4 regions of the Paenibacillus jiangxiensis genome follow, and region 1 is predicted to be linked to each of the others. Evidence: riboswitches for the same ligand, from Rfam matches in the RefSeq annotation. Region 1 holds a riboswitch; each other region holds the start of a gene.
The links. Region 1 has a riboswitch for cyclic di-AMP ahead of ACI1P2_RS20630 (TrkH family potassium uptake protein). Riboswitches for the same ligand answer to the same signal wherever they lie in the genome.
Positions count from the first base shown of each region.

Region 2: it holds a riboswitch for cyclic di-AMP, as region 1 does, so the genes downstream of both, ACI1P2_RS09030 (hypothetical protein) here and ACI1P2_RS20630 (TrkH family potassium uptake protein) in region 1, are expected to answer to the same signal.
Region 3: it holds a riboswitch for cyclic di-AMP, as region 1 does, so the genes downstream of both, ACI1P2_RS15945 (C40 family peptidase) here and ACI1P2_RS20630 (TrkH family potassium uptake protein) in region 1, are expected to answer to the same signal.
Region 4: it holds a riboswitch for cyclic di-AMP, as region 1 does, so the genes downstream of both, ACI1P2_RS28640 (C40 family peptidase) here and ACI1P2_RS20630 (TrkH family potassium uptake protein) in region 1, are expected to answer to the same signal.

Region 1 covers NZ_JBJURI010000023.1:6,403-12,253, reverse strand. Annotated here, with positions in the region: gene uvrC (excinuclease ABC subunit UvrC) at 1-579, shown strand, start outside; gene ACI1P2_RS20635 (CPBP family intramembrane glutamic endopeptidase) at 548-2,242, opposite strand; cyclic di-AMP (ydaO/yuaA leader) riboswitch at 2,469-2,614, shown strand; gene ACI1P2_RS20630 (TrkH family potassium uptake protein) at 2,670-4,013, shown strand; gene ACI1P2_RS20625 (potassium channel family protein) at 4,032-4,697, shown strand; gene ACI1P2_RS20620 (LysR family transcriptional regulator) at 4,953-5,851, opposite strand, start outside.
Region 2 covers NZ_JBJURI010000007.1:22,036-27,886, forward strand. Annotated here, with positions in the region: gene kdpB (potassium-transporting ATPase subunit KdpB) at 1-430, opposite strand, end outside; gene kdpA (potassium-transporting ATPase subunit KdpA) at 459-2,129, opposite strand; gene kdpF (K(+)-transporting ATPase subunit F) at 2,160-2,240, opposite strand; cyclic di-AMP (ydaO/yuaA leader) riboswitch at 2,638-2,787, shown strand; gene ACI1P2_RS09030 (hypothetical protein) at 2,841-3,569, shown strand; gene ACI1P2_RS09035 (sensor histidine kinase) at 3,738-4,826, opposite strand; gene ACI1P2_RS09040 (response regulator transcription factor) at 4,819-5,514, opposite strand; partial or broken gene ACI1P2_RS09045 (aldo/keto reductase) at 5,672-5,818, shown strand.
Region 3 covers NZ_JBJURI010000015.1:117,212-123,062, reverse strand. Annotated here, with positions in the region: gene ACI1P2_RS15955 (DUF4362 domain-containing protein) at 1-250, shown strand, start outside; gene ACI1P2_RS15950 (heavy metal translocating P-type ATPase) at 273-2,489, opposite strand; gene ACI1P2_RS15945 (C40 family peptidase) at 2,674-3,147, opposite strand; cyclic di-AMP (ydaO/yuaA leader) riboswitch at 3,152-3,287, opposite strand; gene ACI1P2_RS15940 (Ger(x)C family spore germination protein) at 3,478-4,587, opposite strand; gene ACI1P2_RS15935 (GerAB/ArcD/ProY family transporter) at 4,589-5,662, opposite strand; gene ACI1P2_RS15930 (spore germination protein) at 5,683-5,851, opposite strand, start outside.
Region 4 covers NZ_JBJURI010000043.1:24,396-30,246, reverse strand. Annotated here, with positions in the region: gene motA (flagellar motor stator protein MotA) at 1-796, opposite strand, end outside; gene motB (flagellar motor protein MotB) at 1-3, opposite strand, end outside; gene ACI1P2_RS28655 (hypothetical protein) at 1,009-1,302, shown strand; gene ACI1P2_RS28650 (4a-hydroxytetrahydrobiopterin dehydratase) at 1,416-1,715, shown strand; gene ACI1P2_RS28645 (GNAT family N-acetyltransferase) at 1,784-2,311, opposite strand; gene ACI1P2_RS28640 (C40 family peptidase) at 2,442-2,918, opposite strand; cyclic di-AMP (ydaO/yuaA leader) riboswitch at 2,925-3,063, opposite strand; gene ACI1P2_RS28635 (hypothetical protein) at 3,339-4,169, opposite strand; gene ACI1P2_RS28630 (M1 family metallopeptidase) at 4,183-5,851, opposite strand, start outside.

The DNA of each region.
Region 1 (5,851 bases):
ATCGATGGCAAGCCTGCCAAGAAGGAATACCGCAAATACAAAATCCGCTCTGTACAGGGACCGGATGATTATGAAACGATGCGTGAGGTCATCCGCCGCCGTTATGAACGGGTGCTGAAGGAAAACCTGGAGATGCCCGATCTGATTGTGGTGGACGGCGGCCGCGGCCAAATTTCGGCAGCGGTGGATGTGCTGCAGAACGAGCTGGGCCTGTTCATCCCGGTATGCGGCCTCGTCAAGGATGCCAAGCATAAGACGTCCCAACTGCTGGTAGGCGATCCGCCGGAGACGGTGGCTTTGCCGCGCAGCAGCGAGGAATTTTACTTGCTGCAGCGAATTCAGGAGGAGGTTCACCGCTTTGCCATCACTTTCCACAGGGAGCAGCGCGGCAAGTCCATGGTGACCTCAAGACTGGATTCTATTGCGGGCATCGGGGAAAAACGGCGCAAAATGCTGCTCAAGCATTTCGGCTCCATCAAAAAAATAAAAGAGGCCAGCGTTGAAGATTTCCGGCCTCTCTCCATTGGCGACAAGCTCGCCAGACAAATTATAGCTGCCCTTCAGGATGAGGAGTCGTAATATACGGCTTCTCCTTTTTTGTAGGGTTAAAGAGGTACACTACATAGCCGACAACAGCCGGCAGCACCATTCCGATGGCCCCTACGGCGATGTTGACGGGATCTCCCATCGACATCAGACTGATTCCCATGAGAATGCTGTCGAACACGACATGACTGAACATTGCGGTAATAAAGCCGTATCTCAGGAAAATAAAGCTGAAAATCAGGCCAAGGAACAGCAGCTCGATCGGACGGGTAATAACAGGGTAAATCGGATACAAGGTATGCCCGAACGCCCAGATCAGGGAGCTGATGGCGCTTGCGGCCAGCGTGCTGCGCACGATCTTTCTCAGCATCGGGATGCCGAACAGCCTGTAAAGCGCTTCTTCCCCGATTCCGGCCATCCATGCCATGATCGGCAACAGCCAGGCATAGACCATATTATACGGCGACTGCGTTTCATCTATGGTGGACCAGCTGCCGATCAGCAGGTTGAGAATGACAAAGATGACGGACTGAACCCCCAGCAGGATGAAAGCCCACAGATATCCGGCGCCCATACTGCGCAGCACATACACGCCGTATCCGGGCTCCTTGGCGCGCGGCCACGGATTAAGGCCAGCCTTTTTCCAAAGCCCATTGCCTCCTACAAAGGAGAAATAAATAATAACCCCCATCATCAGGTTAAAGATGATTTGCAGTCCGATGCCGAAGATCAAAGCGTCTCTGTTGGCGGATTGGGCCTGCAAATAAGGCATCATGTTGAACAGGGTCAGCACCGAAATGGCAAAATAAACGAAGCTCAGAACAATGCCGCGGGTAAACGAGGTATGACGCCGGGTCAAGCTGCTATACACCACGGCAAGCACGCCGAGTACAAAGGAAAACAGCATATAGCCAATATAATACAGAAGGTTCGCAAGCTTTGTCTGCTGATCCACATATTCCGTTTGGGAAGGAGGCACGGCAAAGGAGGACCCCAGGGAACGGACTTCCCCGTTTTCAAACGTCAACCTGATCTGAAGCGCGGCATCCCCGATCATGCTTCCTTTATCCGAATAGGTGAGCCCTGGTTCGTCTTCGCGGCTCTCCACTGTCAGATTTTCCGTGTTATATCCCATCTGCTTCAGCACGGGCGCTGCCAATGCCTCTTTATCTGCAAGCGACAGGCCCGCTTCGTACGTCCGCAGCAGCCCGCTTCGGGTTTCCCCCTCAGGGAGGGCTTCGGTGCTGTTATAAAATCCGTCGCTCATTTGGATAATAAAACCGGCAGGTTTTCCCGTCTGCAGCCCCACATCAACCATCACGGTTCGATCCTGAGCCGGGTCGGGAAGACTGACCCGGTAAAATTCATAAGGATATTTGCCGCTCCACACCCGGTTGTATTCGGGAAGCAGCTGCTCCCTGGAAAGATAACCGTACAGCTCGGATTGTGCTTCATAGGCCGGGGCCGGAATTTCTTCCGCTGAGCCTTCGTAGCCTAAAACGGACTTTGCAAAAGCTTCAGCGCTCTCTACTGCCTGCTGTTTGCTGATTACATCCCCCGGCTGATTCTGGTTTAAGGATGCGAGCACCGGCAGCAGCACCTGCAGCAGCAGAAACACGGCGAGGCCGATGATGCCCAGGATGCTCAGCTTTTTGAAATCAGCGGTTAATTTAACCGGTTTTCCTATGGGATTCATTTAATACCTCCTTCATCTGGACCATTTTAAGATAACATAGTGTTCTGTTGACCGCCAACCGCTTCATAAGCGTGTGCAAATACGATGAAAAAGATGAAAGAATACAATAATGTAGGATTCCTTGCAGCAGGACAGCATCTTTTGCACTGAATTGGCGTTATTTGAGTCTTTTTCATGAAAAGCTTCTTTTGTGATGTCCAGGGAGAAGGTTTATAATTTGTTTGCAATTGCATAAATGCCGAATTTCATTATGAAAACGGGGGAACCATTAAATTGGGGTGAATTTCGTGCCTGGTCATGGCCGGGTCCGAATAGGACAATTCTGCGGTCCGAATCCGTCAGCTAACCTCGTAGGCTGCAGCAGGAACCTGGTCAGGGCACTCGGTTTTCCGGTGTCTTTTTTATTGACTTTTTCTAGGGGTGTAGAATGATAATTCCAAAACTAAAGTGGCTTGCTCTTTCTCCTCCGCGCATTCTTGTGAGTGGTTTTGCCCTTATTATTTTGCTCGGAGCAGGGCTGCTTATGCTGCCCATATCCAATACGTCGGGGGTGCCGCTGCCGTTTATTGACGCCTTGTTCACCGCGACGTCGGCCACTTGCGTGACCGGTCTGGTCGTAGTGGATACAGGCACACATTTTACTGTATTCGGTCAGGTCGTCATCGTGCTGTTAATCCAGATCGGTGGTCTTGGCTTCATGACGATGGCCACCTTGGTAGCTCTCGTGTTCAAACGCAGAATTTCACTGAAAGAACGGCTCATTCTCCAGGAAGCGATGAATCAGACCTCCATGGAGGGCATCGTCGCCCTGATCCGCAAGGTGCTGCTGTACTCGCTCATCATAGAAGCGGTGTGCGCCGTGGTGTTCGCGGTCCGCTGGTCCTTTGATATGCCTGTGGGCAGAGCTATTTACTTTGGCGTATGGCATTCCATTTCGATGTTCAACAATGCGGGTTTTGACCTGTTCGGCGAATTCCGCAGCTTGACGTTGTATGTGAATGATCCGGTTGTCAATTTTACAGCCATGTTTTTGATCGTTACAGGCGGTATCGGTTTTGTGGTCATGTCGGATCTGGTGGGGTACCGCAAGAAAAGAAAGTTGTCCCTGCATACCAAAGTTGTGCTTACGATGACAGCAGTGCTTATTGTTACCGGGGCCTTGGTCATTTTCGTCTTCGAATTCACAAATCCAAGGACGCTCGGCAGCCTGCCATGGTCAGGCAAAATTCTGGCTTCGCTTTTTCAGTCCGTTACGCCGCGCACGGCTGGCGCCAATACGCTGGATATCGCCGGACTCCGTCAGGCCACGCAGTTTTTCATTATTATATTGATGTTTATCGGTGCTTCTCCGGGCTCAACAGGCGGCGGTATTAAAACGACGACTTTTACGATCCTGGCGGGAGCTGTGGTGTCTATGGTGCGCGGCAGGGAAGATGTCGTGATCTATCGTTATCGGCTGGCGCAGGAGCGTATTCTGAAGGCACTTACGATCACGCTGCTCGCCCTTTTTCTCGTCATTGCCGTCACGATGATATTGACAACTACTGAGGATCATCATTTCTTGATGATTTTGTTTGAAACAACCTCCGCTTTTGGCACGGTTGGACTTTCGATGGGGCTGACGCCTGATTTGACGGTGATCGGCAAAATAATGATCAGCTTCACGATGTTTGCGGGCAGGCTTGGGCCGATCACGCTCGCGTACGCTTTGGGGAAAAAACAGGACAAAGAGCTTTACCGTCACCCGGAAGGCAAAATGATTATAGGATAAGGGAGTTACAGATCAGCAATGAAGACTCAGCAGTTCGTGATTATCGGTTTGGGACGTTTTGGCTCCAGCCTGGGATTGCAGCTTATGGAAATGGGATGCGAGGTGCTCGGCATCGACAGGGATGAAGATGTCGTGGAGGAAATGAGCGAGCATCTGACCCATGCGGTGGCCGGTGATGCAACCGATGAGCAGCTGCTCCGCTCCATCGGGGTCCGCAATATGGATTGCGGCATCGTGGCCATCGGAGATGATATCCAGATGAGCATTCTCGCCACCATTTTATTGAAGGAACTGGGCATCAAGACGGTGGTGGCCAAAGCGATCTCCAAGCTGCACGGAAGGGCGCTGGAAAAGCTGGGGGTAGACCGCATTGTATACCCGGAGCGGGATATGGGCATACGGGTCGCCCACCAGCTGGTCACCCCCAATCTGCTTGATTATCTGCAGCTTTCCAAGGACTACACGATCGCGGAACTGAACGTGCCGGCATGCCTGGATGGAAAAACGCTGTCCGAGCTCAATACGCGGACCCGATTCGGCTGCAGCATCGTGGCTATTCACACCAGCAACGGGGTGCTGATTGCGCCTACGGCAATGGATAAGGTGCACTGCGATGACATCATGGTCATCATCGGCACAAACGATAATATCGGACGTTTTGAAGAAGAAGTGGTTAATCGGTAATCATCCTGTCTATTATACAGAGAATGCTTTATTTTGTTAGAAGTCATTCCCTCTCTTTTCACTGGCAAAAAAGTCAAGGATGGTCTTTGTCCTTGACCTTTTATTTATTCTTTTTGAAAAAGGGGATATGCACGAATCAGCGGAGAAGACGAAGCAATTCCGGAAAAGCGAAGCGTTCGCCTTTGGCCCGGAGGGTCAACAGCGATTGGAGGAATGCTTCGTTTTCGGAGCGCCTCGGAGCGTAAAGCTTTTACTTCACACCATCCGGTAGCCGGCAAAGGAAGCGCGGGTTTCACCGATCCATTGTCTTGCCGCCGGACCGTGCTCGGCCGTTTCGGAATAGATGAGGCAGGTCGTGCGCCGGGTCTCCTTCAGCTCGGGAATATAGAGCGCCACTAAGCCGTTATCCCGCAGCAGCTCGGGCCGCAGATAAGACTTCGGCAGCAGCGATGCTGCCTTGCAGGTCGGCAGCAGCCGGACAATCGCCTCAAAGGAGTCGATTTCCATGCGGATATCGGGCATGATTCCGCTCAGCTGGAACAATTCGTCGGTCAGCCGCCTGTACCAGGTGCCTTTGGAGAAGGTGATCATCGGCAAGCTCTGCAGAGTGGACATGCCGATCAAACCGTTTTGGGAAGTCAGCGGATGGCCGCTCGGAACGACCAGCTCCAGATGGTCGTCAAAGAGGGGGACACAGCTCATGCCCGGTTCCTCAATGGCGGAGCCGACAATACCGGCATCGGCCTTCTTGTCGCGCACAAAACCGACGATTTCATGTGTCTTGCCTGTCAGCAGTTTGAGCTCGGTGTGCGGATGCTTGTTCATGAAAGCTTCGACCAGCGTGGGCAGGGTCGTCTGAATCGTCGTGAGGCTCGCTCCAAGCGTCAGTTCGCTGCCGCCTTCGTTTTTATATTGCGACAGCTTTTGCAGGAAGCGGATTTGCCGCTGCCGCTGCTCCAGGGCAAAGGTATACACGAACCGGCCGGGAGAAGTCAGCTCAAGGCGCTTGCCGCGACGGTTGAATAGCTTGACGCCCAATTCCTCTTCGAGTTTGACGATTTTGCGGGACAGGGCCGGTTGTGACAAATTTAACAGCTTCGAGGCTTTATTCAGGCTGGACTGTTCAACTACGATGGCGTAGGCGTTCATTTCTT
Region 2 (5,851 bases), on a different contig from region 1:
CAATCACCTCGCCGTCTCCGGGGATCATTTCCCCTTGGGCGACGATAACGACATCCCCTTTGCGCAGCTCCGAAGACGACACGACCTTGACCGAAGCAGGACCTGTCATTTTATTGGCCTTAATATCCTGCTTCGTCTTCTTCAGCGTGTCCGCCTGCGCTTTGCCCCGCCCTTCCGCGAGCGCTTCAGCAAAGTTGGCAAACAGCACCGTAAACAGCAAAATTAAAGCAACCGTCAGATTATATCCCCACGATGCCGTTCCGCCGAACAAATCAGGTACGAAAATTAGCAGAACCGTAATGATAAAACCTATTTCAACAACGAACATGATCGGATTGCGGATCATGACGCGCGGATCCAGCTTTAGGAATGATTCCTTGATGGCCTTCTGAATAAGTTCAGGGCTCATCATCGATTTTTTCTGTTTCATGACCAGGTTCCTCCGTTACTTTCTAGGGTTAAGGCTTTAGCGTAAGAAATTCTGCAACCGGACCGAGCACAAGCGCCGGGAAGAAGGTCAAAGCCCCCACAATCAGCACCGAGCCCAGGAACACCCCTGCGAACAAGGCGTTATCGGTTCGAAACGTGCCCAACGTTTCCGGTACGGGCTTTTTAACAGCCAACGAGCCTACAACTGCCAGCATCGTAACCATTGAGAAATAGCGTCCCAGATACATAATGATTCCTGTCGCAATATTCCAGAAAGGCGTATTGTCGCCAAGTCCTTCGAAGCCGGAGCCATTATTCGCGGCTGAGGACGTAAATTCATACAAGGCCTGTGTCAGCCCGTGAAATCCGGGATTCGAGATCGTATCCGGATTCGTGCTCAGAGCAAGCGCCGTCGGGGCAAGGATCAGCAGCGGCTGGATCAGCAGCGTGACCGCGATCAGCTTCATCTCCCGTCCTTCAATCTTCTTGCCAAGGAACTCCGGCGTCCGCCCAACCATGAGACCGGACAAAAATACACCGATCATCGCATACATCAGAACGTTGATGAAGCCTACTCCTACACCGCCGAACACCGTGTTCAGCATCATATTTGCGAGCGTGATCAATCCGGCAATCGGCGTCAAGGTGTCATGCATCGTATTGACGGCTCCCGTCTCCGATGCTGTCGTAACCACGGAATACAGGGAGGATTGCACCGTCCCGAAGCGGACCTCCTTGCCTTCCATGCTGCCTTGTTCATGCTGGATTCCCATGGCATTCAGTGCAGGATTGCCGGCATTCTCCGAGCTCAGTGAAACCCCCAGCATAACAATAAAGAGCATCGCCATCGACACGAACAGAACACGCCCCTGCTTGGCGTTGCCGACCATTTTGCCATACGTAAAAGGAAGTGCAGTCACAAGCAGCATCATAATCACCATCTGCAGTACATTGCTGATAGCGTCAGGGTTCTCGAACGGATGCGCCGAGTTGACTCCGACAAATCCTCCACCGTTATTCCCCAATTCCTTAATAGATAAGAATGACCCGATTGGACCACGCGCAATCTCCTGCACCTGCCCGCCAATCGTATGCGCTACAGCCGTGGCATCCAGCGTCTGCGGCACGCCAAGCGTGATAAAAATCAACGCAGCAACAAAGGCAATGGGCAAATAGATACGAATGATCGCGCGGACCAGGTCCACAAAGAAGTTGCCGAGCGGCTTGCCCGCAAGTCCTCTGATCACGGCGATGCCAACCGCAAGCCCCGTAGCCGGGCTCGTAAACATCATAAATACGATGGCTGCCATCTGCGAGAAATAGGAAAGCCCGCTTTCCCCGCTGTAATGCTGCAGATTCGTATTGGTCATAAAGCTTATCGCCGTATTAAAGGCAAGCGTCGGCTCCATATTCTCAATACCGCTCGGGTTCAGCGGCAGAAACTTTTGCACCCGGAAAATCAAATATACCAAAAGAATCATAACCAGATTGCTGAGCACAACGGACAGCGCATATTGCTTCCAGGACTGATTGTCCCGACGGATGCCGCCAAGCGCATAGATTGGCTTCTCGATCCACCCGAACCATTTATCCAATCTGGACGATTCATAGTTAAATACCCGGGCCAAATAAAGACCCATTGGACGCGCCAGCAACAGCACCAGCAGCAGCGTCCCCCCGATAGACAAAACAGCGAACATAACGTTTGAACTCCTTCCTCTACAGACCCATTAGAATTTTTCCGGATTCAGCAGCACGTAAGTCAGGTACACGCCAACCAGAAGAACCACGATACCGAGCAGCCACATCATGAGCGGTCACTTCCTTCCTCCGCCACCTTGCCGGCCCAGGCCAGTAATCCAACCATCATCAAAGTTAACAGAATCAAAGAAACTACCATTACGATATCCAGCATGTATTCTCAACCTCCCACTATCATTGACCGACAGCAATGCCCTGACGGCCGTGTACTGCAAATTCGCGAATCCTGTTTTCGAGTTTTCATAGAGTGCCTCCTGTGGCAGAAATTCATTCTTTCGGGTAGAAGTTATCCTCAGCACAGAGCAATGATAATACGGTTCGGTATAAAAATGGGGTTAAGATCTCGGCAGGAGGCGTAAAAAAAGTGTAAAAATGAAAAAGGCCTGCTTTACATCCTCAATCATCAGGACTATTATGATTTTCAGTTCGAATGGAAAGATACGCGCAGTGTTGTAATCGCTGAATTTCCGTAAACGGGAAGCGGGGGAACCGGAACGGCTTAACCAGCCTTGGGGTGAATCATGAATTGAAATTCATGTAGGGCTACTCTCCGCCCGAATCCGACAGCTAACCTCGTAAGCGTCCGAGACCTGAATGAAAGGAAATGAAACATGGAGGATTACACGATACACTATCAGCTTCAACCCTTGATGAGCATGAAAGGAAACTTCATGACCGAGGCACGTATTACAGGGATTCAGCTTTTCGAGTTTGACATTGATACCTGTTACCAGAGAGGAAGGGGAAGGTTAAGAGGCTGCCGCTATGGATTGCTGCAGATCAACTGTGGTACCTACACTGGCTGGGGAGAATGCGTGATGTCGGTAAATGACAGAAGCTTTAATATTGTCAAATGGGCATCTTTTCTGCACAGCTTGAAGGGAATGACCATTCAAGAAGCACTTATCACCACTGGACTGCACCGGATTTTATGGGGAGAAAACAAGGCGGATATGACCCAAACCGCTTTGCTTGATCTCTGCGCCCGTATGGAAAACAAGTTTATCGCCGCAGAAATCCTGATACGCACAAGTACACGGCATCTAATGGAGAATTCGAATATACGAGTCAACAGGAATCGCATACATCATATTCATCCTGGCGACAAAAACACCTTGATTGAAACCATGGCTTACGCTAAACTCCTGTGGCTTCAGGGCTATCCGCTGGAAATCCACAAGGATCACCTGATCGGTCCCGCCTGTTCTGCTTTAAAGCTGCTGTCCAGTGCCCTGAAGGTGAAGTGGATGGAGAATGAGGTGGATCATGAGCCTGCGTCTTTGCGAAATATCGTCACACACACGGTTGGCACAGGGTTTGACCCGGACTCTGAAGAGTTGTTTCAAAAATCAAGCGCTTATTATAGTGCCTTAATTTAAGAGTCTAATAGCAACCCTCTATATTTCCAGAATCAATCCATAGCAAAAAAGGCTCTGCTATTCTTGCGCCAGCAGAGCCCTTTACATCTCAATATCATCACTTTATGTCTGGTATGTCTGATATCTCCTTACCGTCTCAATGACGGGATTGACTGCAGTCCGACATATTTATTGCGGCAAACGCACCTCGAAGACCGTGCGGATTACATCGCTCTGAACGGAAATGGTTCCAGCATGCCGCTCGACAATATTTTTCGCAATGAACAAGCCCAGGCCAGTGCCTCCCTCTTGATGTGTCCTGGCTTTGTCCCCGGTATAGAACATATCAAAAAGATGGGGCAAATCTTCCGGGGGAATCGAATCGCCATAATTCACCACCTGGACAACCGCTTCTCCTGCGTCAAACTTACAGATCATATCTATAAACTGACCGTCTCGCCCGTAACGGGCGGCATTTGCCAGCAGATTTTCAAACACACGGGCCAGCAGCTCTCCGTCCCCTAAAAGCTGCACATGCGGAACGAGCGTCAATCTGGCCGTCAGATGATTTTTTTCAAAGACAGGATATAACTCTTCGTTTAATTGAGTGAGCAGCTCGCTAAGGTCAATTGGTTTCTTATCAAGGGTGAGCAAGCCGTAGTTCATTCGCGTAATTTCAAATAATTCATCAATCAGACGCTCCAGGCGCTGCGATTTCGTGAAGGCAATGGTCGTATAATGCTTCACCTGCTCCGCCGTCAGCTGATCGTTTTGCAGAATAAAATCCAGGTAACCCAGGACAGACGTCAACGGCGTACGCAAATCATGGGCCAAATTCAGGACCAGCTGATCCTTGCTGCTTTCGGCAAAATCCCCTCGTTCCACCGCCTGCTGCAGCTTTTCACTGGCCAGATTGATGTCCGCCGCGATCATCCCCAGCTCGTCATTTGATGAAATAAACACACGGCTTTTAAAATCACCATTGGCAAGCCGATGAATCCCTGTTGAGATTTCGCGAAAGTATTTGGCATAAGGCTTGGTCAACAAAAAGAAAAACAAGATCGCAAGCGGTATAAAAAAGATTAAAAAGAAATTCAGATCTCCGAAGTCGCGGATCATTTGGCGATAATGAGCCAGCGGATCCTCGTATCGAACCGTTCTATAATAATAGATCTGCAGAGCTTTATAGATCGCATAAGTGATCAAACCCGCCAAAAGCATGCTTAGCCCTAATAAATAGAGCATTCTAAACCTGAAGCTTCGGGTGATTTTAGCCATTGAACGTGTAACCCACTCCCCATACGGTTTTGATCCATTTATCTTTATTGGCATCTTCACCGAGCTTTTTGCGCAGGGTGCGGATGTGCACCATGACGGTGTTCCCGCCTTCGTAATAGTCTTCTCCCCACACTTGCCGGAAAATATTTTCCGCGCTAAAAACTTTCTTGGAATGACTGGCCAGCAAATACAGAATATCAAACTCCTTCGGAGTCAGTTCGATGTTGTTGCCATATAAAACAACTGAGCGCTTATCCGGATCAATGATCAATCCGCCTGCTTCCAATACAGAAGTATTGCCCATTGCCGGCTGGTTTAACTGCATGGAGCGCCGCAGCTGCGCATTCACCCGTGCAACCAGTTCCATCGGGTTGAACGGCTTGGTCATATAATCATCGGCCCCCATCACCAATCCGGTAATCTTGTCCAGGTCAGACGTTTTTGCGCTTAGGAAAATGATCGGCATCCGGTGCTGCTCACGAATTTGGCGGGTTACCTCGTAACCGTCCAGCCCCGGCATCATAATATCCAGAATCACCAGGTCAATCGGATGGGATTGGATGACACGAACCGCTTCTTTCCCGTCAGACACTTTAATAAGATGGTAGCCCTCTTTTTCCAAATGCAGCGCAATCAGATCGGCAATTTCCGCTTCGTCATCCGCTATCAAAATTGTGGCGCGTTTCATCCCTGTTCCGCTCCTCTAAAAATAACCTTAAAGTCCATGCAGTTCATATTTTACACCTACTTGAATAATCCGCAAATCGAAGTCTTTGAGTACTTCCATTGTATTCGCGAAAATGTATACTACCTTAATAGATGATCAATAGAAGGAGTGAAATGCCATGAACTTCCACCGTCTTGGCAGCAGCGGGCTGCAAGTGTCCTCACTCGGACTCGGGACAAATGCGTTCGGCAAGCGTGCTGATGAAGAAACCTCGATCCGCATTATCTATCATGCCCTGGACAGCGGCATCAATTTCATTGACACGAGGGGCTACGAGCAAGCCTACATAACATGCACG
Region 3 (5,851 bases), on a different contig from region 1:
TACCATTGAAGGCGGCTCTATTTTCGAAGATCTGGCTTATGACGGGCAAAGCATAAAGTTTGTCTATGATGCTACCCACGATGCTTTTGGAAACCGCAAAAAAACGGTATTCTACTGCACCGACATGCAGTCGAAATCATCCAGTAATGGAACAGAATACAGGCTGGCAGGTTGCGGAGATAACAAGGAGGATCATCCTTACTTCCGTCTCCTGATTCCTTCCCTAAAGCAAAACAGCGGCAGCCCTTAACGGACTACCGCTGTTTTTGCATCTACACTATTTCCTGCTTCGTACGCATTACTCTCATGGCGTTCAGCACGGCCAGCAGTGTAACCCCGACATCAGAGAATACAGCCTCCCACATCGAAGCAATACCGAAGGCTCCCAGCAGCAGGAATACAGCTTTGACCCCCAGGGCAAACAGAATATTCTGCCATACAATGCGGCGCGTGCGTCTGGCGATATGGATCGCGGAAGACAGCTTGGAAGGCTCGTCGGTCATGATGACGATGTCCGCGGCTTCGATCGCCGCATCCGAGCCCAGACCGCCCATGGCAATCCCGACATCGGCCCGCGCCAGTACGGGAGTATCATTCATGCCGTCACCGATAAAGGCAATTTTGTCCCTGCGTGCTTTTTGCCGGTCCAGCTTCTCAATCTCTTCCACCTTGTGCTGCGGCAGGAGCTCGGCGTGCACCTCGTCCAGTCCAAGCTTCCGGCCTACGGCTTCACCTACGGCTTTCGCATCACCTGTAAGCATAACCGTCTTTTTGATGCCCAAGCCTTTCAAGGCGCGAATCGCCCGTGCCGAATCCTCCTTAATCTCGTCCGCAATGACGATATACCCCGCATAGCTTCCATCAACGGCTACGTGCACAACCGTTCCCGGTTCTTCAGGCGTCTCGAAGGGAATCTGCTCCCGGTTCATCAGCTTTGTATTGCCGGCCAAGATCTCTTTTCCTTCAAACCGCACCTGGATGCCGTGGCCCGCAATTTCGCTATACTCCTGAACATCCGCCGCCTGCAGCTCCTGTCCGTAGGCTTCTCGAATGGATTCGGCAATGGGATGATTGGAATGGAGCTCGGCATAAGCAGCATGGCGAAGCAGCTCCTCACGGCTTCCCCCATTGGCCGGATAAACCCCGGTAACGGTGAATGCCCCTTTCGTAAGAGTGCCCGTTTTATCGAAAACGACATATTTCACATCATTCAGTGCTTCAAGATAGTTGCTGCCCTTTACGAGCACCCCCTGCCTGGAGGCCGCCCCGATCCCGCCGAAAAATCCAAGCGGGATGGATACCACCAACGCGCAAGGGCAGGAAATAACCAGAAACACCAGAGCACGGTAGACCCATTCGGAAAATGTGGCGCCGCTGATCAGCAATGGCGGCACGATCGCCAGCAGTGCGGCGACGATGACGACAACGGGGGTATAATAGCGTGCGAACTTCGTAATAAACTGCTCCGTCGGCGCCTTCTTGCTGCTTGCATTTTGCACCAGCTCTAAAATTTTGGATACGGTGGATTCTCCATAACTTTTCGTAACTTCAACAGTCAATACTCCGTTTTTATTAATAAAGCCGCTTAACACCTCATCTCCCGGCTCGACTTCACGCGGTACGGATTCGCCTGTAAGAGCCGATGTGTCCATGGCGGTCCTGCCCTCCAATACCTTGCCGTCGAGCGGCACCCGTTCGCCCGGCTTCACCACAATCACATCGCCAACGCGAACCTCTTCCGGGGTCACCCGCTTCGTCTCATTTCCCATCTGCAGGTTGGCATAATCAGGCCGGATATCCATCAGGCTGCTGATGGATTTGCGCGACCGGTTCACGGCTATGCTCTGGAATAGCTCGCCTACCTGATAGAACAGCATGACGGCCACGCCTTCGGGATACTGCTGAATGACAAAGGCGCCGATGGTGGCGATGGACATCAGAAAATGCTCGTCGAACACCTGGCCTCTGACGATATTCTTGACGGCTCTCAGTACAATGTCACCGCCAACAATAAGATAAGCGATGGCAAACAGCGCAAATTCCGCTATCCCGGTGATTGGGGCCAATAACCCGGCTCCTGTCAAAACCGCGCCTGCAATCAAACGAATAATCATGCGTTTCGTATTGCCCGTACCGTGATCATGGCTGTGCCCATGACTGTGATCGTGGTCATTAGCATGATCATGAGCGTGTCCATGATCGTGGTTATGCCCATGCTGCACAGCTGCCTTTGCGGCAGCCCCGTTTCCCTTTTCCACCACCTGAATATGGGGCTCCAGCTGATTTACTTTTTTCTTGGCCGCTGTGACGACAGCCTGATCATGCTCTTTATCCACTTCCATTGTAAGTGTCTTGCTCACGAAGTTAACAGAACAGTCCATGACTCCGTCAAGCTTCTTTACACCGTTCTCAATCTTCATGGCGCAATTCGCACAATCCAGCCCTTCCAGTATAAGCTCCCGTTTCACCTTCTCAGCCGCTGTACCCATGAGACTTCTCCCCTTCCTGACAGCCAAATACCTATATATGAATAATTGTTCATGTGTTATGAGATTATTATATGTAGTGAAGGAGAAGATTGTCAATGCAGTATACCCAATCCGTGCAAAGTGAATGACCTGACAGCAAAAAAGGACAAGCCCAAAACAATCAGGCTTGTCCTCTTCAATTCCGTCAACGCGCTTCGCTTACCATTTTGGTATAGCTGTACTGGCTGATAGCACGGCGGGCTGTAACATATCTGTTGGCATAATAAGGCTCCGACAGACTGCTGATCGTTACCCCCTTGCTGCTTGAGGAATGGGCAAATTTATTATTCCCCACATAGATACCGGCATGTGAAATACCCCGTCCGCTTGTGTTGAAAAACACCAGGTCTCCCACCCTGAGATCGTCCTTGGCGACTTTTACACCTGTGTTCGCCTGCTGCTGGGAAGTGCGGGGCAGGTCCAAGCCAAACTTGTTGAATATGTACAAAATAAACCCGGAACAATCGAAACCTGCGGTTGTGGTGCCTCCGTATACATATGGAGTGCCTGCAACCTGAGCAACATAGCTGTTAATTTGCGCTTCACTGGCATGTGTAGTGGCAGCCCCGGACGTAAACAGTACGGCGGCTCCAAAAATCGACAAAATCGCTTTTTTCAAAAAAATGTTCTCCCTTCAAAGCCTACGGAGTTAGCTGAGGGTTAGGTAGAAGGTTCCCTTTACTCTCTTACGTACAAGAATAATTCACCCGAAGTGGTTCCCCCGTTTTCAAACACATTGAAATTCGGCAAATATTAAAATTTTGTAACCTTAATCAGGGTAATATACCCGAATACTCTTTGTCAATGGAAGAAAAACCCTTACTGGTGAAGATAATAATGGCTGTATATCAACAAAAAATTGCATTTCGCAAAAGTAACACAAAAGAAACAAAAATGTAAACATCCAATGCATAGTTAGCTGAATTGAGATGCTGCAGGCAGGTACGGTTTACTTCATTGTTCCTGTATTTCTTAGCGTAATCTTGACGGATATCTTGGCGTCCGACTCCGCGGACACAAATTTCTGTCTTATTTTCGGCCAATTCCGGCCAAACCTCATTCTGGCATACCTGCCAAAACCGACAGGGTCAACCTGCATACTTTGCAGCTTTTTCAGAACGTCGTTAATTTGGTCGCGTATGTACTCCTCACAGTTTTGTTCAACCATCTTTAGCTCTTTTTGACTTTCCAGATTCAGCTTTCCTTTATAGTCCTGGATCACGGCTTCTAATTCCAGCTTAGAAGAGATCACCGGATCATTCAGATCTCCTGTCACTTTGGTGCGCACCTGGCTTTTCATCAGATTTAATAATAAAATCCCATGCCTTGAAGGTGAGGCGTTAAACGGAACTGTAATACTTGGAAAACGTTTCTCTTTCCTGAGCATCTCAATGAGTTGAGCTTCGCCGGGGTCCATAAAGCCCACCAAACGGTCCTTTTTGAACAATGCTATTTTCGAAATTTTTATCGATTGCTTTGTAGCTTCAATGTACGGGATCATCGGGTCACTCACTTCATTGGTGAGCACAAAAATAAAATCCCTCAGGGTAGTATACGGACTAAACGCGGTTTCTTCTCTTGGTCTTAATAAATCGTTCAAAAATTCACTATTCTGTTTTGGCACTGACTTTTTTAATATGGATTCAGCAGATCCCTTAACAATAGCCAGAACACCGTTGTTTCCGACCTGGGGATCACGGTACAAGTCCATGAGGATGTCTCTTAACCCGCCCCCGCGCGCCAGTTCTTCGCCAATCAGAATGACCCGGGTCTGGCGCAGGCTCACGGATTTTGAGGACATTGTGGATATTTTATAAAAGGCTTCATGAGTTAAGCTGCCTTTCGTGGTGTATATCTGGTCCTTTTTGAAACCGCCCTTCGTAGGCCGAGGTACGGAAATCGTAACCTTGATCTGGTCCTGTGACGATTTATCAAATCCAAGTACGCCTGCCATTTCAAGATCCTCAAGCGAAGGCGTCTCCAGCCGCTTGTTTTCACAGCCTGCAGGAAATAGCGCAGCAAGCACCAATATCGATAAGACAAGATATCTGAGCAACATGTTATCTACCCCGTTTTTTTAATTTGTGGAGCCCTAGCATCAAGGTGGGCCATAGGATAAGAAGATATCCGGCATAACGCCCTATGCTTTCATAAGCTGCATTCAGGATCACAGGTGAAAACAGGCCGCTAATGATCAGCACCATGGCCATGACAACGCAAATGTAGACATGCCAGGTTCGTTTTCGCTTAAATAACTGGTTTACTCCCTTCACGCTTAACCATAAATAAGCAGCCGTGGTCGACAAAACAAGGAACACCCATAATGCAACCCCCAGGTTTTCGATACGTTCTACAAACGACAGTTCCACAGAGTTGAAAATATCCAGGATCGGATATCTGACATGGCTTAACTGCCATTCCGAAAAAAAGATGATGCTTGCCAATACAAAAGTTAAATACACCAGAACAGTTATCCACATGCCGATGGATACATGAAGAAGAGCCTTTTTTTGGTTTATGATATACGGAAAGAAAAAAGGGATGAGCTCATACCCGAACATGGCCGGAAACCCGTCATTAAATGCCTTCATAATGTCTTGATAAGAATGAAGGCCATACAATGGGAACAGATTGGCCAGTTCCCCGTCTGTCCAGGTCCACCGCAGCAGGTATATCGTCCAGATTGTGAAAAAGAACGCCAGAATGCATGTCCGGGCAATCAGCTTTATTCCTCCAAAAACGATATAGGTTGCCACGGCAATAAGAGCAAGCACAGGAAGAAAACGGCTTGCCCTTGGCAAAGTCACCGTATAAATCAGTGTAAAGTAACCCGTTGTAACACCGGCAAACTGCAAAATCCCGAACAGCGTAATTGCCAGATTCAAAACCTTGCCCAAGAAAATACCCAGTAAATTTTCATTAATCTCATACAGTGTCCAATCCGGATATTTAAGACCCAACCGCACCATGGGAATCAGCATTAGCTGGGACACAATGGCCATGAGCAGCAAGGGGATCCATTCATTATGGCCTGCAGGACTTAACGTATGGGGGAGCACGAGCAGGTTATATGCAACCATTACATTTTGCACCAGAAATATGACGTGTCTTGGTTTCAGGACTCTGGGTTTCATGACATCCGTCGCCATCATGCTCACTCCTCATCCAATGGTCGTCTTAGTTTTCTTGGGGATTTAGAGGCACCGGAACGTGAAAGCATAAACTTTAACGGAGCGAGAAAAATGCTGTCCTCCAGATCTGTTAATTTCCTGGGTATTACCGGAGTCATATAGACCTCTCCTACCGAAGTCAGCCTCAGAAGA
Region 4 (5,851 bases), on a different contig from region 1:
CACTGTCGCTCTCTCCCTTCTCGTTGTCGCTCATTTGAGCCCGCTCTGTAGGAGTGAGGAATACGGACAGCTTCTGGCTGATAGCTATGGTGGATACGCCCGATTGAATGGACAGCAGGCCTTCCACCATCATCAGCTTGATATCAACTTCTCTCTTGGACAATCGTTTTAGTTTATTCGACATGGGGTGCCATAATACATAACCCGTAAAGATACCCAGAAGTGTTGCGATGAAGGCGGCGGCGATGGCGTGGGAGAGCTTCTCCATGTCACTGAGATCGGCAAGAGCCGCAATCAGACCGACGACCGCCCCGAGCACCCCCAGTGTCGGAGCATACATGCCAGCTTGGGAAAAGATCTGCGCACCGGCCCGGTGTCTTTCCTCCGTGGCATTGATATCTTCCATAAGAACATCACGCACGAATTCCTGATCATTGCCGTCAATGATCATCCGCATCCCGCTGCGCAGAAAGGCGTCGTCGATCTCTTCCACTTTGGGTTCAAGGGCCAGAAGACCTTCACGACGGGTGATGGACGCCCACTCCATAAAAGTAGTGATCAATTGCTGGCGGTCAGGCAGCTTTTGCTCAGTGAAAATTATTTTGAAAAGCTTGGGTACTCTCTTCATATCCGACATCGGGAAGGCCATGAATACACTGGCGGCTGTGCCTACAAAGATAATCATGTAAGCAGCAGGGTTATTGACCAAATTGACGACAGGCGCCCCTTTGAGGATCATGCCGACAACCAGGGATACGAGCCCGAGTGCAAGTCCTATAATTGTTGAAATTTGCATTGTACACCTCGTCCATGAGAAATTGGTAGAACATCCGGTCGGCCAGGGGACATCCTTGCCCTCCAACGCATTTTGATGAAACGGATTACCATATTTATCGACAAAAGCCCCTTTTTTTTTAAGGGGGATTTCACGGTATAATGAAGACAACTCTGTTTAATGACAATTTTGAGAACATGAATTCAATCTGGAATAAGGAGCGGAGAGTTCGCATGGGTGTTAAGCATGGAAGGGAATATGAGCATATTCTTAAGGAGTTAACGGCTGCAGTAGGGCGTATTCCGGACAGCTACCTTTTTTTTGAAATGGAAGCAGAGGAATGGGAGTGTCTGGGCGGCGAGGAACGTGTCGAGGTTCAGGAGGCGCTGGCCGAGGATCTCTTTTATGCGCTTGGGGAAGAGCCGGTTATTCCGGTCGGCAGCGGAGTCGTCATTCATGACCGGAACCACTACCGGATCGATGTTCTGATCGGAGAAGAGGAGCTGACCTTCGTGTCGCTCGTATAACATAACCATGTGGATTTCTCACCGAAGCCATGGTAATATGAAACACGATATAGGCACTGACCCTAAAGACATCAGGAACGGCTTCCGTATAACGGAGAGGAGTAGGAATTACAATGCCTTTTACATTAGAGGAAATAGAGGCTCATCTGGAGAGGTTGGAGGGCTGGGAGCTTGAAGAGGGACGCTGGATTGTCCGAAAATATGTCTTTTCCAGCTTTATGAGGGGAATCGCATTCGTGGATGAGGTAGCTGGTATTTCGGAAGCATTCAATCACCATCCGTTTATCACCATTGATTACAAGACGGTCACACTGCGTCTTACCTCATGGGATGAAGGCGGGATCACAGCAGTAGATATAAAAGAAGCGCAGCAGTACAATGAAGCGTTCGAGCGAATGCGTTCGGAGGATTAACCCTACAGCCGAATTTAACTTAAGCATAATAAGCGTTTAAATGGAAAAACGCCCTGGTCTAGAGTTAATTACTCTGAATCCGGGGCGTTTGGTATATCGTCTGTACCTTTACCATTTTTGTAGACCATGCAATGAAAAGGCTTCATCCCTTCGGGAGTCTGGCGCTCGTAGGTATCGGTAATCCGAAAGCCTGCCGACCGGTAGGCTTTGATGGCCCGTTTGTTCCAGACGAGGACTTCGAGGTCGATCTCATTTTGCGGCGTACGGCGCCTGGCTTCCTCAGCGATAGCCTTCACAAACTCCGCGCCATGTCCATGACCGCATAGCTCGGGACGCATTCCTAGACCAAGGCGGGTCACCCCTTCCATGGGGAAATACTGGGCAAATCCGCACAGATCGCCTGACTCAGCCAATACGGCGACATATTGGGAGCTTCGCAGCTCCGGGTTGGCGAATTCGATATCGAGAGCCTTCATTTGCTCCCAGGGGAGCCAGCCGTAAATATCATAAGGCGGTTCATATTTCCACTCGCATATGGCAGCCGCCTGCTCTTCACTCATCGGAACGACCTGATAGCTTGTTGATCCGGCGGACATATTCTTTTCCCCCTACACATTACTACTTAAAAATGGTACTCCAGTTAAACCTGTTTGGCAATAAAAACAGCTTCAATTCCAATCGGAATCGAAGCTGCTATTGAAGTTCATATGAATGATGTAATGATTTCTAGTCAAGGGCAACAGATTCGTAAGTGGATGTGCTCATGACACGTTTGGCACCAAGATACCGATTGGCGTAGTAGCTTTCGTTCAAGGAGCTGACGGTAACACCACGCGATGAGGAGGAGTGGGCAAACTTGCCGTCCCCTACAAAGATACCTACATGTGAAACTCCTCTTCCGTTGGTGTTAAAGAATACCAGATCGCCAGGTCGCATTTCATCCCGTGAAACGGAGGTTCCCATATCGAATTGGGAGGAGGATTGGCGTGGAAGATCGAGACCAAGCTTCTCAAATACATAACTTGTAAATCCGGAACAGTCAAATCCGCTCAACGTTGTGCCGCCTGCTCTATAAGAAGTGCCTTTGGCATCCTGGATGATCTGGTCCATTTTAGAGTCCGCATATACGCTTCCTGCGCCGAACGAAAACGCCGAGAAGGCGATTGCTGCACTCATGAGTGCGATGGTTAGCTTCTTCTTCAAAAAAATACAAACCCCTTCCAATGCCTGCGAGGTTAGCTTAAGGGTTCGGTAGAAGGTTCCCCTATGATCCCTCTGTTGCGAGATCAATTCACCCAAAACTGGTTCCCCCGCTTCCCAGGTGCCGGGAATTCGGCTTCACTTAGATATGCACCTTGAAGCGTATGAACAATCATGAATGGTTTGTCTAAAAAGGTTACAACAATAATTACAAAGTTGTTACTATCAGTTCACTGCGACTATTGTAACAAAGGCAGCATGGTTTGGCAAATGTTTCATAGCAAAAAACTTCAAAAAAATAGTCTCTGCAGCAAGCAGAGACATAAAAGATCGAAAACACTATGTTAAGTGTAATTGAATGAACCTATACTTTTGATAAATCAATATATTTTTATTCGCTGAAATGCAGGGGTTGGCATCAATTTACTCCTTGGCGAACGAATCACAGGCCGTATTCCATAAATGATACTGTGCGGACGTATGCCATATTGTAAAAAGTGAAGAAATAAAATGGTAGGTCTGATGCAGAATGAGTGCAAGCAGCCCTGTCCACAGCCAGGCCGAAGCGGTAAAGATAGAGAGCAGGACGATTACGGATGCTCCGAGCAGTGCGGATATTCCGATACCGGGCAGGATTCGCCGCATGCAGCAGGCGAGCGAGAACCACGCGCCCCTCCCACTGATCGTTCCGAACTGCATGTACATCACGCATTGACGGATGAGCCAGGCCAAAACGCCCCATAAAGCGATGTAGGGGAGAAGACGGACGGCAGCCAGGAGCGGCTCGTTCATTGAACCGGACAGAGTCTGCAGCAGACGCGGTATAATCCAGTATCCGGGAAGCAGCAGAAGGCAGATTTCAACCATGTAATATAAAAGGGACGAACGCCAGAACAGACGGATGCCGATGAGAAAGGAGCGCCGCCCCTGTTCTTTCTTCATGTGCAGGCTGTAATACACACCCACCCGGACCAAAGGGGTCAACAGCATGCGCAGCATGATGACCGCAAGCAGAACCCAGAAATACAGATGGACGGAAGAATTTTGCGTCAATGCAATTTGGCTCTCCATCCAGAATAAGGTCTGATTGAGCTCGCTCTGCCCGCTTCCCGGATAACGCAGCAGCAGGGGCACGATCCCCGACTCGGTGTATTTATAGTTGAATACTCCCCAGACAAGACGGTAGATAAACAGCAGAATTACGATGAAAAAGTGCAAGCGGACGAGCGTCCAACCCTCTTTGACAGAATTCATCACCTCGGACACCTCACCATGACAGACTTCCAATCAGAGCTTCAGCCAGCCTGGTCATCCCCAGAAGCCAGCGCGTTTCGGTTTTCTCCGGCAGCTTGGCCAGCAGTGTGTTATTCAGGTGGTTGTTCTCCAGAGGGATCGTATGAAGGGGATCAATGACCACCGAGACTGCAGGGGACCGGCTTTGAATACGGTAGGTTACCTTTTGCTGCTTGCCGTCCCATGTTTTCTGCACGCTGCTTTTATCCTCGAACGTAATCTGTACGGGCACTGCCGGCACGTCGCCACCCTTTTTGGAAACGGTAACGACAGACTCGTACATCCCATTCTCCAGCTTGCGAAGCTGAATGCTGTCCACCGCGAAATCGGCCATCTGGCTGCCGTATACATACTGATTGAAATATTGGGACCATGACCTGCCCGTCAATTTCTCCGCCACTCGCTGAAAATCCTGGGTGGATGGATGCTTGAAGCGGTATTTCCGCACATAGGAACGAAGCAAAGCTTCCATTTTGGCGCTTCCCAGCTGCCGTTCCATGCCAAGCAGCACCAATTTGCCGCGCAGGTAAGCATTTTGCGCATAGTGGCTGGGCGAGCTGTATTTCCATGCTTCACGGGTCAGCGGTTCAGGGGCATAGACCTGTCCAGATTGCAAAGGCGTGTTCGGGATGAGGCCGTATTCCTGTTCCATTAATTTATCCTCCGCATAGGAGGCGAACCCTTCATCGAGCCACGGTTCTTCGAACTCATTGCTGGCCACGATGCCGTAAAAGTATTGATGGGCGATTTCATGCACCACGGTTCGCTCCAGGCTATATCCCGGCGCGGCATCGTCAGCCCCGAAAGCCGTAACTAGCGTCGGATACTCCATTCCGCCGGCGCCGTTTGCATTTTGCGGAGGAACGACGATGGACAAGGTGGAGTAGGGATAGGGCCCGTACCACTTGCTGAAGTTGGACAGTGCGGCTTTGGCTGCATACATATAACGGGCTTTCAGCTCTTTATGAGAGGAGTCCATATACAGCTTGATCTTGACGCCCGGCACCTGCGCGGTGGAGAATGGCTCTTCATAGGTGACAAAATCAGGCGAGGCGGCCCAGGCAAAATCATGCACATCATCTGCATAATACTGATAAATTCTGCGTCCGCCTTTGCTGACCGGAGCCCGTGTAGGAAAGCCAGTGGCAGCTACGATATAGGAATCGGGCACCTGAATGCGCACGCTGTAAATCCCGAAATCGGCATAAAACTCGGAATTGCCGTGGTATTGGTGCAGATTCCATCCCTCTTCCGCACGGCCCCGCCGTCCGGCGGGCTCATAGACGCTGATCTTCGGAAACCATTGCCCAGCCATGACGAAATCACCGGCATACCCCATCCGCGCAAAGACTTTGGGAAGCTTCACTTCAAAGCTCATATACAGGGTGATGCTCTCCCCTCCTTTCACAGGTCTGGGGAGCCTTACCTTCATCAGCGTCTGGTCCGCCGTATTGCCGTCATCGGGCTGAACATACTGGATACGGTGCATCAGTGGAAGCCCGTCCTCTGTCTTCAGGTCTTTCAAAGTGATTGAGCCGTAGCCGTTGGCGGGCATCGTATCATTGCGCAGCTTGCCGCCTGTTTCCTTCATAAACGTTGTTGCCGGTGAAGCGAAGGCATTCGGATACATATGAAAATAAAGC